Regions from separate parts of the Bordetella sp. 15P40C-2 genome, predicted to be linked through region 1. Evidence: riboswitches for the same ligand, from Rfam matches in the RefSeq annotation. Region 1 holds a riboswitch; the other holds the start of a gene.
What was found. Region 1 has a riboswitch for thiamine pyrophosphate ahead of GOQ25_RS09020 (long-chain fatty acid--CoA ligase). Riboswitches for the same ligand answer to the same signal wherever they lie in the genome.
Positions count from the first base shown of each region.

Region 2: it holds a riboswitch for thiamine pyrophosphate, as region 1 does, so the genes downstream of both, thiC (phosphomethylpyrimidine synthase ThiC) here and GOQ25_RS09020 (long-chain fatty acid--CoA ligase) in region 1, are expected to answer to the same signal.

Region 1 covers NZ_WSJA01000020.1:27,753-33,299, forward strand. The annotation lists gene GOQ25_RS09015 (acyl-CoA reductase) at 1-538, opposite strand, end outside; gene GOQ25_RS09020 (long-chain fatty acid--CoA ligase) at 535-1,617, opposite strand; TPP riboswitch at 1,683-1,774, opposite strand; gene efeO (iron uptake system protein EfeO) at 1,899-2,726, opposite strand; gene efeB (iron uptake transporter deferrochelatase/peroxidase subunit) at 2,762-4,057, opposite strand; gene efeO (iron uptake system protein EfeO) at 4,078-5,235, opposite strand; gene efeU (iron uptake transporter permease EfeU) at 5,258-5,547, opposite strand, start outside.
Region 2 covers NZ_WSJA01000017.1:178,287-183,833, forward strand. The annotation lists gene GOQ25_RS07925 (FadR/GntR family transcriptional regulator) at 1-150, shown strand, start outside; gene GOQ25_RS07930 (FAD-binding oxidoreductase) at 147-1,559, shown strand; gene thiC (phosphomethylpyrimidine synthase ThiC) at 1,715-3,637, opposite strand; TPP riboswitch at 3,712-3,816, opposite strand; gene GOQ25_RS07940 (preprotein translocase subunit SecD) at 3,981-4,580, shown strand; gene GOQ25_RS07945 (tripartite tricarboxylate transporter permease) at 4,750-5,547, opposite strand, start outside.

The sequences.
Region 1 (5,547 bases):
CGGCTTTGACCAGCAGGCCGCAAACAAAGCTCCACAATGCCAGTGCGGGGACATTTCCCGCCCAGCTATGCGCCAGCAGAGCCGGGCCATAGGCGCGTACCGCCCCGCCCTTGGGCGCGGGTTGAAAAGCATCCAGGACTTTGGGATTCGTAAAGTCTTCGGCGACGAATCGATGTAGCTGAGGCGCGCGAAAGGTTTTAAAAAACCCTGTCAGTCCGACTCTGACCATCTCGGCATCGAAGCCGCTGACCACCGGCAACCAAGCGTCGGCCTGCCGACGATACGGGTCATCGCGATCGAGCAGACGGGCGATCGCGCGGTCGATAATGGCGATGATCTCCGATACGGACATCGTGCGCAGATGACGCGCGCTCGCTTGTTTTACCCGCAATGCCAACGCCTGCATCTGCGCGGCCGTCAACACCGGCACGGCGACCTCCAGCTGCCGAGCGCCTGAACCAAAGTGCAAGCTGTGCCAGCTGACCTCATCGGCTGTCAGCCCGGGCAGATAACCGGCTTCGATCCGCGCCATCGTCATGCCGCGCTGGAACGGATGAATTCTTCGACAGCCAGCGAGCAGCCTTTGGCTTGCGCGCCAGCCGCCCGGCCCAGCAGCAAAAAGCCGCCCTCCGCGGGCTCACCCACGTCCTCGGTCAATATCGTCGTGACCGAGTTGAAATTGGCCAGATCGCAATGCACCAGTATGCCGCGTTCACCGTCAGGCACGGTAAAACCCGTTGCCGGGTCAACGAGCCGCGAACGTATCCAGTGCGGTCCCGATTTCACCGAGGGGACCACGGCGTTGCCATCATCGTAGAACTGTGTGCTCAGCTCCGTCATCCCATACATGTTGATGCAAAGCTCGCCCGGCACGCCGAACAACTCGGTCAGTTCGGCATAAAAGGTGTCTAGCGGCAACTCGCGCGACTGGCGTTTATAGCCGCCGGTATCGAGGATGCGACTGCCCGGCGGCAGGCGAAAGACGCGGCCGGTCTCGCGCAGCGCATCCATCACATGAACGAGGCTGTAGCTCGCACCCAGCAGCGCATACGGCTGGCCGCTGGCCTCGGCCTGCTCCAGACGCTGCCACAGCGCGTCAAGCGCGATACCGTCAGCGGACATAAAGTACTCGCTGTCCGGTGTGCCAAACACCGATTTCGCCAACGCCAGATAATGCGCCAGCGACGAGTTCGGCATCACGGTTTCGTCGGGGAACAGAATCCCCATCGGCATACGCTCGACGCCGCGCATGAAGCGCCGAGCGAAATTGCGCGTCATCGATAGATCATAAACATCCAAGCGCGGGTGGAAGTGACGCCCGCGCGCATCCGCGCGGGTCGTGCCGCTGGTCATGAAAACCCGCTCGGTGTCCTTGGGCGGCTCACATCTCAGCTCCATCGCCTTGAACGCATCAATGGGTACGGCGGGTATATCACGCCACGATCGCACACTGCGCAGGGTGACGCCGCGATGCTGGCAAAAGCGTTTGAACGGCACATTCGCCTGGTATTGATAGGCAAACAGGCGAAGCGCCAGTTGATCGAACTGATCGTCAGTACAACCGTCTTGGGCAATAAAGGCGAGCAGATCCGCCTCTGGCGATGCGATGGGATTCATGGGCTCTCGAGTGTCCTATACAAAGCCCCGAAGCCCGCCTGCGCCCGGTCGCGCGAGGCGCGACCTGGTCCAGTCATTGCTCTTCTTACGCCGGTGTGAACCGGGTCAAGTTCGCGGGTCTGAATCTCAGCACTGGCGTGCACCCCGGAGCAAGCGCCATGTTAACCCGCAATAGCGAGTTATTCATAAACCCGGGGTATTTCCGGCGGCGAAACTCAAACGCCCGACGAGCGTCAGCGCCGCCCCCGCCGCGCGAGTCCGCTCTGCCAAGACCCAGCGATTTAATCCAACCCCAACATCCCGCGCATCTGCGACAGGTCTTCGGCCAGCGTATTCACCCGTCCCGCCAAGACCTTGCGGTCGCGGTCGCTGAGTTTTTCATACGATTCGAAGCCGCCATTGGCGGTTTTGTACTTCGCGAGCGTGTCAAAGACGGTCTTGAAATTCGCGTCGGTCTTTTCCACAAAAGCGGGATTCTCGCGCTGCACCAGCGGACGCAAAAACTCAAAAATCCGATAGCCGCCCTCGAAATTAGCCTGGAAATCCCACAGGTCGGTATGACTGTAGCGGTCTTCTTCGCCGGATATCTTGGTCGCGGCGACTTCTTCCATCAACACGGCGGCGCCGCCCACGACTTTCTCGGGCGGAAAGGTCAAGTTGGCCAAACGCTTTTGCAACTCCAGAACGTCGGCCATCAATGTATCGGCCACGGCAGTGACATTGTCGGTGCTCTTTTCTTCCCATAGCGCATACTCGATGCGATGGAAGCCGCCAAAACCGGGATCTTTTTCGGCCTTTTCATGATCGTCGGCGCGCGAGTCGATGGAAGCATCCAGATCGCTAAAGAGCTCCGCGACCGGCTCGATGCGCTCATAACTCATGCGCGTGGGCGCGAACAAGGCGCGGGCCTGCTCGATATCCCCCGCTTTCACGGCGTCGGTAAATTTGCGTGTGTCGGTAACGAACTGGTCGATGTTCTCGTTGACATAAAGCTTGTACTCGGCCACCGGACCTACGAGCTCGAGCGGCGATACGGCGGCATGCGCTTGCAGCGTCAACGCACCCAACGATAGGGCAGCGGCTAGCCATCGATGACGAGTAATGTTCACGGGATCTCCTTATACGGTTAATGATTCGGGCGGACTCAGGCGTCGGCCAGCAACACACGTCCCAGCCAGTCTTCTTTATCGCGCATGCCTGGCAAGGTATAGAAAAAGCCGCCGCCGATGGGCTTGATGTATTCCTCTAGCGGCTCACCATCGAGGCGCTTTTGCACGGTGATGAAGCCTTTTTCCAGGTTCGCCTGATAGCAGATGAACAACAGACCCATCTCTAGCTGCCCGGACTTTGTCACGCCATTGGAATAGTTAAACGGCCGGCGCAGAATCAGGTTCTGCTCGGTCGCGGCGGTGCGGGGATTCGCCAGCCGGATATGCGCATCCAGCGGCGTGAGTTTGCCTTCGGGATCGCGGCTGTAGTCGGGCACATCGTGCTCGGTCGGGCCTCCATCCAGCGGCGCGCCGGTATCGCGATTGCGGCCGATGATGGACTGTTGTTCCTGCAGCGGCGTGCGGTCCCAACGCTCGACGAAATTACGGATGATGCGCACGACTTGGTAGGTGCCGCCGTAGGTCCATGCGGGTTCTTCGTTGTCGTCGGGCCCCACCCATACGAGCCGGCGCATCGCATCCTGATCGTGTGCATCGGGGTTGGCCGAACCATCGCGAAAACCCAGGAAATTTCTGGCGCTCTCCAATGGCACGCCGGGCTTTTTCGCCACGGGCGGAACACTGCCCTCTTGTTTCCACAGCAACACAAGTAGATCCGGAAACTGCTTGATGATGTCGCGCAGCGCATGGATATTGGTGTCGGGCGTATTCGCGCAGAACTGGATCGACAGATCGCCGTGGCAGAGCGCGGCATCGAGCGCGTCATTGGGATGCGCGCTCATCTGCTTCAGATATCGCGGTTTGCGCGACGCCAGACCATAGCGATCGTCGAATAAAGAGGCGCCTACCGACACGGTGATGGTCAGTGCATCCGGCTGCACGAGGGGCCCCAGGATGCCGGAGTCTGCGGGCGGCAAGCGCGGGTCCAGCTTTGGGACCTCGCCGCCTTGGGTGAGAAAGGCGATTCGCGCGGATAGTCCGCGCATCAGTCTTTCGAGTTCTTTACGATCGGTGGCGATAATATCGAATGACGCGACCAAGCCCGCCGCGGGCCGGGGCGTAACGATGCCCGCCTGATGTTCTCCCCAGCAACTGATGCGGTCATCGCCATGCGTGCTAGCCGGCGCATCAGTGACTTGACCGTCGTTCGTTGAGGCGATCGCCGGCAGGGGCAGCACCGCCATGCCCGCGACATTTGCCGCGGCGGTGAGCCACCGGCGTCGCGACACCGACGATAAAGCGTTGCGATGGAACGTATGCTTGAGGGACATCTTTACACCTGTAGAGAAAACTACTCCAGCCCCAGCTTGTCGTTGATCTGCGCCAGGGTTTCTTCGACCGACTGCACGGTCTGTGAGAGCCGTGCGGCGGATGCCTCATCGGGCTCTTGCCGATACGCTTCCAGACACGCGTGCCACGCCGCAAACCGCTGATCGATCTGCTGTTGCAGCGCGGGGTCTGACTTGCCGACGAGCGGCGCGAGCAACTGCGCGATACGCTCGGCGCCTTCCCCTTGGGCTAGCATGATGTCGGCATGTAGTTCGGGGGGGAGCGACTTGGCGTCCTGTGTAAAACGATCACCCATGCGCTGCATCACGCGGGCTGCGCCCGAGGCCATTTTGGCCGGCTCGATGGACAGCGTGCGCAGCCGTTCGCGTAATGCGCTGGCGTCGACTTGCAAGGCCTCGATGATGGGACGCGCGTGATCGAGCGCGTCGTTTCCATATAACGCGTGCTGCAAGCGGTACAGTCCGACAAAGGCCGCATCGTTCTCGCGCTGCTGCAGGTATTCCGACCGAACGTTCAAGCGCGCGTCCAGATCGGCGAACAGATCGGCTACGGGCTCCATGCGCGCATACGCTTGATGCGCCTGGATATAGGCCTGCCTGGCCTGATCGTGATCGCCCGCCTGTTCCGCCACGGCCGCTGCTTGCAAGGCCTTCTGCAAGGCCGCCGCTTGCGTGAGCAGTGTGACGCGATACTCGGCCAACGGCCCCACGTAGGCCACGAGCGAGGGCTTGGCGGCTTCCGCATCGGAGGCCGCCGACGGCGTTACGGTCAGCGTGCCGCGCGGGTTGCTCAATAACCCGCAAGTGATCTGAAACTGCCCCGGCGACAGTTTGACCCTTAGCGTTTGCGATATCCCGGGCGCAATGTTCTCGCGTTCCTCCACCACCATCACGCCGTCGAGAATCTCCCATTCCAGCGCACGCGAAGATGCATTGGTGATGACGAAGGTCGTGCGCCCGGCGGGCACGGTGATGTCATTGGGATCGCACACGTTGTCTCGTATGGTCACGCGTACTGCGTGAGACTCGTCGCCCGTCTGCGCGCGAGGCAAGGTCGAAGCCCACCAAAACGAAGCCATGCCCGCCAGCGCTAACAACCCGGATGCCGCGACGGCCAGGACTTTCAAGGGCGATCGCTTATTCTGCTTTGATGATGACATGGTGAATCAGGATTAAGGGGGGTCAAGCCGATGCACGCGCCGGTGCGACGCCAGGGGCACGATGGCGCAGGAATAGATAAAGACTCACCACGAGGAAGAAGACATAGACCAGTACCTCGCCCGTCACAGGCGCGGACTGATAACCAAACAGTCCGGACAGGACGGTGCCCAATGGGCTGTCTAATGGCAGGAGGTGGTCAATATCGAACACGACCGTTTGCAGATGATTCCAAACACCTGCCTCATGAAACTTGCGCAGCGCGCCGGCCAAGAGGCCCGCGGAAACAAACAGGATGAATACACCGGTCAAGC
Region 2 (5,547 bases), on a different contig from region 1:
GTCGCGGGCGATGCGGCGTTGGCCCGGCAGGCGGCGCGGCGGCATTTGCGGCGCGCCGCGGCTCGGCTCGCATTGAATCTTTCCGAGGTGGACGGCGCATCTGGCCACTCGACCGAGGCTACATCTTTATCTACCGGACAGACACCATGACGACTTCCGATTTCTCGCAGCGCCTGATCGAGGCGTTGGGGCCAGACACCGTATTCACCGCGCCTGATGACATCGAGCCGTGGTTAACCGACTGGCGTGGCCTGTACAAGGGTCAGGCGCAGGCCGTCGTGCGCCCTCGCACCACGGAAGAGGTCGCCAAGTGTCTGGCGCTTTGTCAGCAGGCGGGGGTGCCGGTCGTGCCACGTGGGGGCAATACTGGCCTTTGCGGTGGCGCGACGCCCGACGGCGCGCCGGCCAACGTCGTGCTGTCGTTGGATCGCATGAACAAGGTGCGTTCTGTCGACACGATCGCCAATACGCTGGTGGCAGAGGCAGGGTGCATACTCGGCAATCTGCGGCGCGTGGCGGAGGAGGCCAACCGTATGCTGCCGTTGAGCCTCGCCGCCGAGGATTCATGTCAGATCGGCGGCAACGTCTCCACCAATGCGGGCGGTGTGAACGTGGTGCGCTATGGCATGACGCGCGAGCTGGTCTTGGGCATCGAGGCCGTGTTGCCAACGGGCGAGATTTTTCACGGCCTGCGCACCCTACGCAAGGACAACACCGGCTACGATCTGAAGCAGTTATTAATCGGCGCCGAAGGCACCTTGGGCGTCATCACGGCGGTGGCGTTGCGGCTCTTCCCCCGCAATAGCGTACGGTCTGTCGTGTTGGCCGCGGTGCAATCGCCGCAGCAGGCATTGGAACTCGCTGAACTCGTCAACGATCAGTGCGGCCCACGTCTGCAAGCCTATGAGTTTTTCACCGGCGACTGCGTGGACCTCGTGCTCGCACATGCGCAAGGCGTGCAGGAGCCGTTCGCACAGCGTTATCCCGGCTATGTGTTGATGGAGCTGGCCGACACCGCCGACGAAGACGCGTTGAATGCATTGTTGGAAAACGTGATGGGTGCGGCGCTCGAACGCGAACTGTGCCTGGATGCGGCGGTATCGACCTCGATGGCGCAGCTGCAAGCGCTGTGGAAGCTGCGTGAAGAAATCTCCGAGGCGCAGCGTGCGGACGGTCCGCATTTAAAGCACGATATCTCGCTGCCTATCGAACAGATCCCCGCCTTCATGGAGTCGGCCGAAAAGCGCGTGCGCGAGGCGTATCCCGATATCCGTCCGTTTATCTTTGGCCATTTCGGCGACGGCAATCTGCACTACAACTTGTCGCGTCCGGCGGGCGCGCCGCGCGAGTGGGCGCAGCAGCAGGGCGATGCCGTAACCGATATCGTGCTGGATGAGGTCAATCGCTATGGCGGCAGCATCAGCGCCGAGCATGGGATCGGCCAGCTCAAGCGCGATCACTTCCTGCATAGCAAGGACCCGCTGGAGCTGCGTTTGATGCGCGATATCAAGCGGCTGTTCGATCCCGCTGGGATCCTGAATCCGGGCAAGCTGCTGTAAGGGTGAGTGCGTCAACGATGGGCCGATTGGAGTTGACGCACTCAGCAGGTGCATAGGCACCGTATGAGCGCGCGCGGGTGAACACCAGGGTCAGATGCGCGCGGTCTATGCTCGCGCGCCATGCATGGTGGCGTCACCCTGACGCCACCCTTTGATCAACGTCGCTTCGATTCAAACAAGATCGGTTGCTGCAACGCGGCCGGCGATGGCGCCGGAACGCTGACCTCCGCGATGATCGCATCGCTCTGGATGGGCTGCGGGGCGCTGGCATCATCGCGCACGTTCTGCGTGATCTTCATGCTGCAGAACTGAGGACCACACATCGAGCAGAATTGCGCCGTCTTCATCGAGTCCTTGGGCAAGGTCTCGTCATGAAACTTGCGCGCGGTATCGGGGTCCAGGCTGAGGTTGAATTGATCCTCCCAACGGAACTCGTATCGCGCTTTCGAAAGCGCGTTATCGCGCATCGCAGATCCGGGGTGTCCCTTCGCGAGATCGGCGGCATGGGCGGCGATCTTGTAGGTGATCAGTCCGTCCTTGACGTCTTGCTTGTTGGGTAGCCCCAGATGTTCCTTGGGCGTGACATAGCAAAGCATGGCCGTGCCATACCACGCGATCATCGCCGCGCCGATGCCTGAGGTGATGTGGTCGTAGCCGGGGGCAATGTCCGTGGTCAGCGGCCCCAGCGTATAGAAAGGCGCCTCATGACAATGCTCGAGCTGCAGCGTCATGTTTTCCTGGATCAAGTGCATCGGCACATGGCCGGGGCCTTCGATCATCACCTGTACATCGTGTTTCCACGCGACCTGTGCGAGTTCGCCCAGGGTCTTTAGCTCCGCGAATTGCGCGGCGTCATTGGCATCATAGCCAGAGCCAGGACGCAGGCCATCGCCAAGCGAAAAGCTGACGTCGTAAGCTTTCATGATCTCGCAGATGTCTTCGAAGTGCTCGTACAAAAAGCTCTCTCGGTGATGGGCGAGACACCATTGCGCCATGATGGCCCCGCCGCGCGACACGATTCCGGTGAGGCGATCCGTGGTCAATGGAATAAACGGCAGTCGTACGCCGGCATGGATGGTGAAATAGTCCACGCCCTGTTCAGCCTGTTCGATCAGCGTATCGCGAAAGATCTCCCAGCTGAGTTCTTCGGCTTTACCGCCGACCTTTTCCAGCGCCTGATAAATAGGTACCGTCCCAATGGGCACCGGTGAATTGCGGATGATCCATTCACGCGTCTCATGAATGTGTTTGCCGGTGGAAAGATCCATCACCGTATCGGCGCCCCAGCGGGTCGCCCAGGTCATTTTCTCGACTTCCTCGCCCACGCCGGAACTCACGGCCGAGTTGCCGATGTTGGCATTGACCTTGACCAGAAAATTGCGCCCGATGATCATCGGTTCGAGTTCCGGGTGGTTCACGTTGGCGGGAATAATGGCCCGCCCACGTGCGACTTCATCGCGCACGAACTCGGGCGTGATCACGGCGGGCAATGCCGCGCCAAACGACTGCCCCGGATGTTGCCGTGCCAGCCTCTGCGCGAGTTTTTCGCCTTGCGGGCCGGTCGCGCGAAGCGCCTCCAGATCGTGCTCACGGCGCAGGTTTTCGCGCAAGGCCACGAACTCCATCTCGGGCGTCACGATACCGCGCCGCGCATAGTGCATTTGCGTGACGTTATGTCCGTGCCGCGCGCGCCGTGGCGGGCGCTGCGCGATAAAGCGCATGGCCGAGGTGGCGATATCCTCGAGCCGGGCGCGGCCATAGGCGCTGGTGGGGCCTTGCAGTCGTTCGGTGTCGTCCCGATCGGCAATCCAGGGCTCGCGCAGCGCGGGCAGGCCTTGTTGGATATCGATCTTCGCCTCGGGGTCCGTGTAGGGGCCGCTGGTGTCGTAGGCCGTCAGCGGGGGATGTTGTGTGCCGCCATACTGGGCAGGTGCCGGGCTTTGCGCGATTTCCCGAAACGGCACGCGTATGTCCGCGCGCGAGCCCGTGACGTAGACCTTGCGTGATTGGGGAAAAGGGACAGTGACTGCTGCATCGACGGCCGCTGTGGCCGCGACGAACTTCGGGGAGGGGTTCATTGAATGCTCCAAAAAGACGTTGGAGCCGAACGGGGGGAATTCCAGGCGTGACCGGGCAGGGCGAACCCGCCGGCGTGGCATTGGAAGACGCTCCCAGCATCGGCATTATCCGTACTGGTACGAAGGGACTCTCTCAACACGTCGCCATCACTGCGCGACGAGTACCCCTGCGTGGGAATGAGTATAGACTGCTAAAGGGATGTCGTTTGTCCTTACGGTTTACAACTGCACACGGATGAAACTATTGTGACCCTCGCCAGCCCGCTACACTTTTTGTAAATTGGAACTCAGGCGGGGCGCTGATCCGCAGTACCCTTGTATCAATCAAAAAGGAATAATCACCATGCAATTCACTATGCGCAAGTTAGCGCCCGCTGTGGCCGTACTCACGTTCGCGCTCGCAGGCTGCCAGACCTCGCCCAAGCAAACGGCCAAGACCGACGAAGCGGCGCAGTCGACGCAGGCGCAAGGTCAGGCGGTGACGGCTTCCTCGGTTGAGTTTTATGTGGCCCGTACCGCTTCGGCTCCTGGTCTGATGGAAATCAAGGTGCCGGACGGCTCGCTGTTCCTGGAGCGTCAGCCCGCGCTCACGCGTGCGGATCTGAGCGAGGCGGCGGCGCTGGTTGATCGTGATGGACAAAACTATGTGGGCCTGCGCTTTACCGAAGGCGGTGCGCGCAAGCTCAACGATGTGAGCAACCAGAACGTCGGCAATATGCTGGCCCTGGTGATTGATCGCGAACTGGTGGCCGCGCCGCGCATCGCCGAGACGCTCAATCGGGGTGTATTGGCCTTTGGTGTGCCCTCGGCCCAGGCGGCATCCGAAATTGCGGCCAAGATCCGCGGTGATCAAGCTTCTGCCGCGCAGCCCAACGGATCGTCCGCGCCCAACGTGCCGAACCCGGCATCTCCCACCGCGCCGGCACCGCTGACGCCGCGCTGATCGCCGGGACTGCAGGGTCGGTGCCACGCGCCGACCCCGTGGCAGTATCAAATAGAAAAGGCCTGGGATGTGACATCCCAGGCCTTTTTGTTCACCGATTCAAGCGACCGGTCATCGCAATGCCGTGACCGGGGCAACCCGGGGCGAACCCCGCGCTGCCCTCGATGCATCAGTCTTCTTCGACGAAGGCTTCCTGACGCTTCTTGCGAATCGACGGCAGGGCCACGAGCACGACAAGGATCAACGCCGCACCCAGCAACGAGGCCGACAATGGCCGCGTCACAAACGTCGTGAAATCGCCGCGCGACAGCAGCAGGGCACGACGGAAGTTTTCTTCCATCATGGGTCCCAGCACCAGACCCAGCAGCAGCGGGGCGCCTTCGCACTTCAGCTTGGCCCAGATATAGCCGATGATGCCGAAGATCGCGGTGACGTAGATATCGAACACGTTGTAGTTCAACGAGTACACGCCGATCGTGCAGAACACCAGAATGGCCGGGAACAGGATGCGATAAGGCACTTTCAGCAGCTTGACCCAAACGCCGATCAGCGGCAGGTTGAGCACCACCAGCATCAGGTTACCGATCCACATGGAGGCGATCAGACCCCAGAACAGTTCCGGGTGGCTGGTCATGACCTGCGGGCCGGGCTGAATGTTGTGGATCGTCATCGCGCCCACCATCAGCGCCATCACGGCGTTACCCGGGATACCCAAGGTCAAGAGCGGGATAAACGAAGCCTGTGCGCCGGCGTTGTTGGCCGATTCGGGACCAGCCAGACCTGCGGGGTGGCCTTTACCGAAGCGTTCCGGTTCCTTGGACAGTTTCTTTTCCAGGGTGTAGGAGGCGAACGCCGACAGCACAGAACCGCCGCCGGGCAGGATACCCAGAACCGAGCCCAGCGCCGTGCCGCGAACGATGGCCGGGACCGCTTCACGGATTTCCTGCTTGTTGGGGTAAAGCGAGCC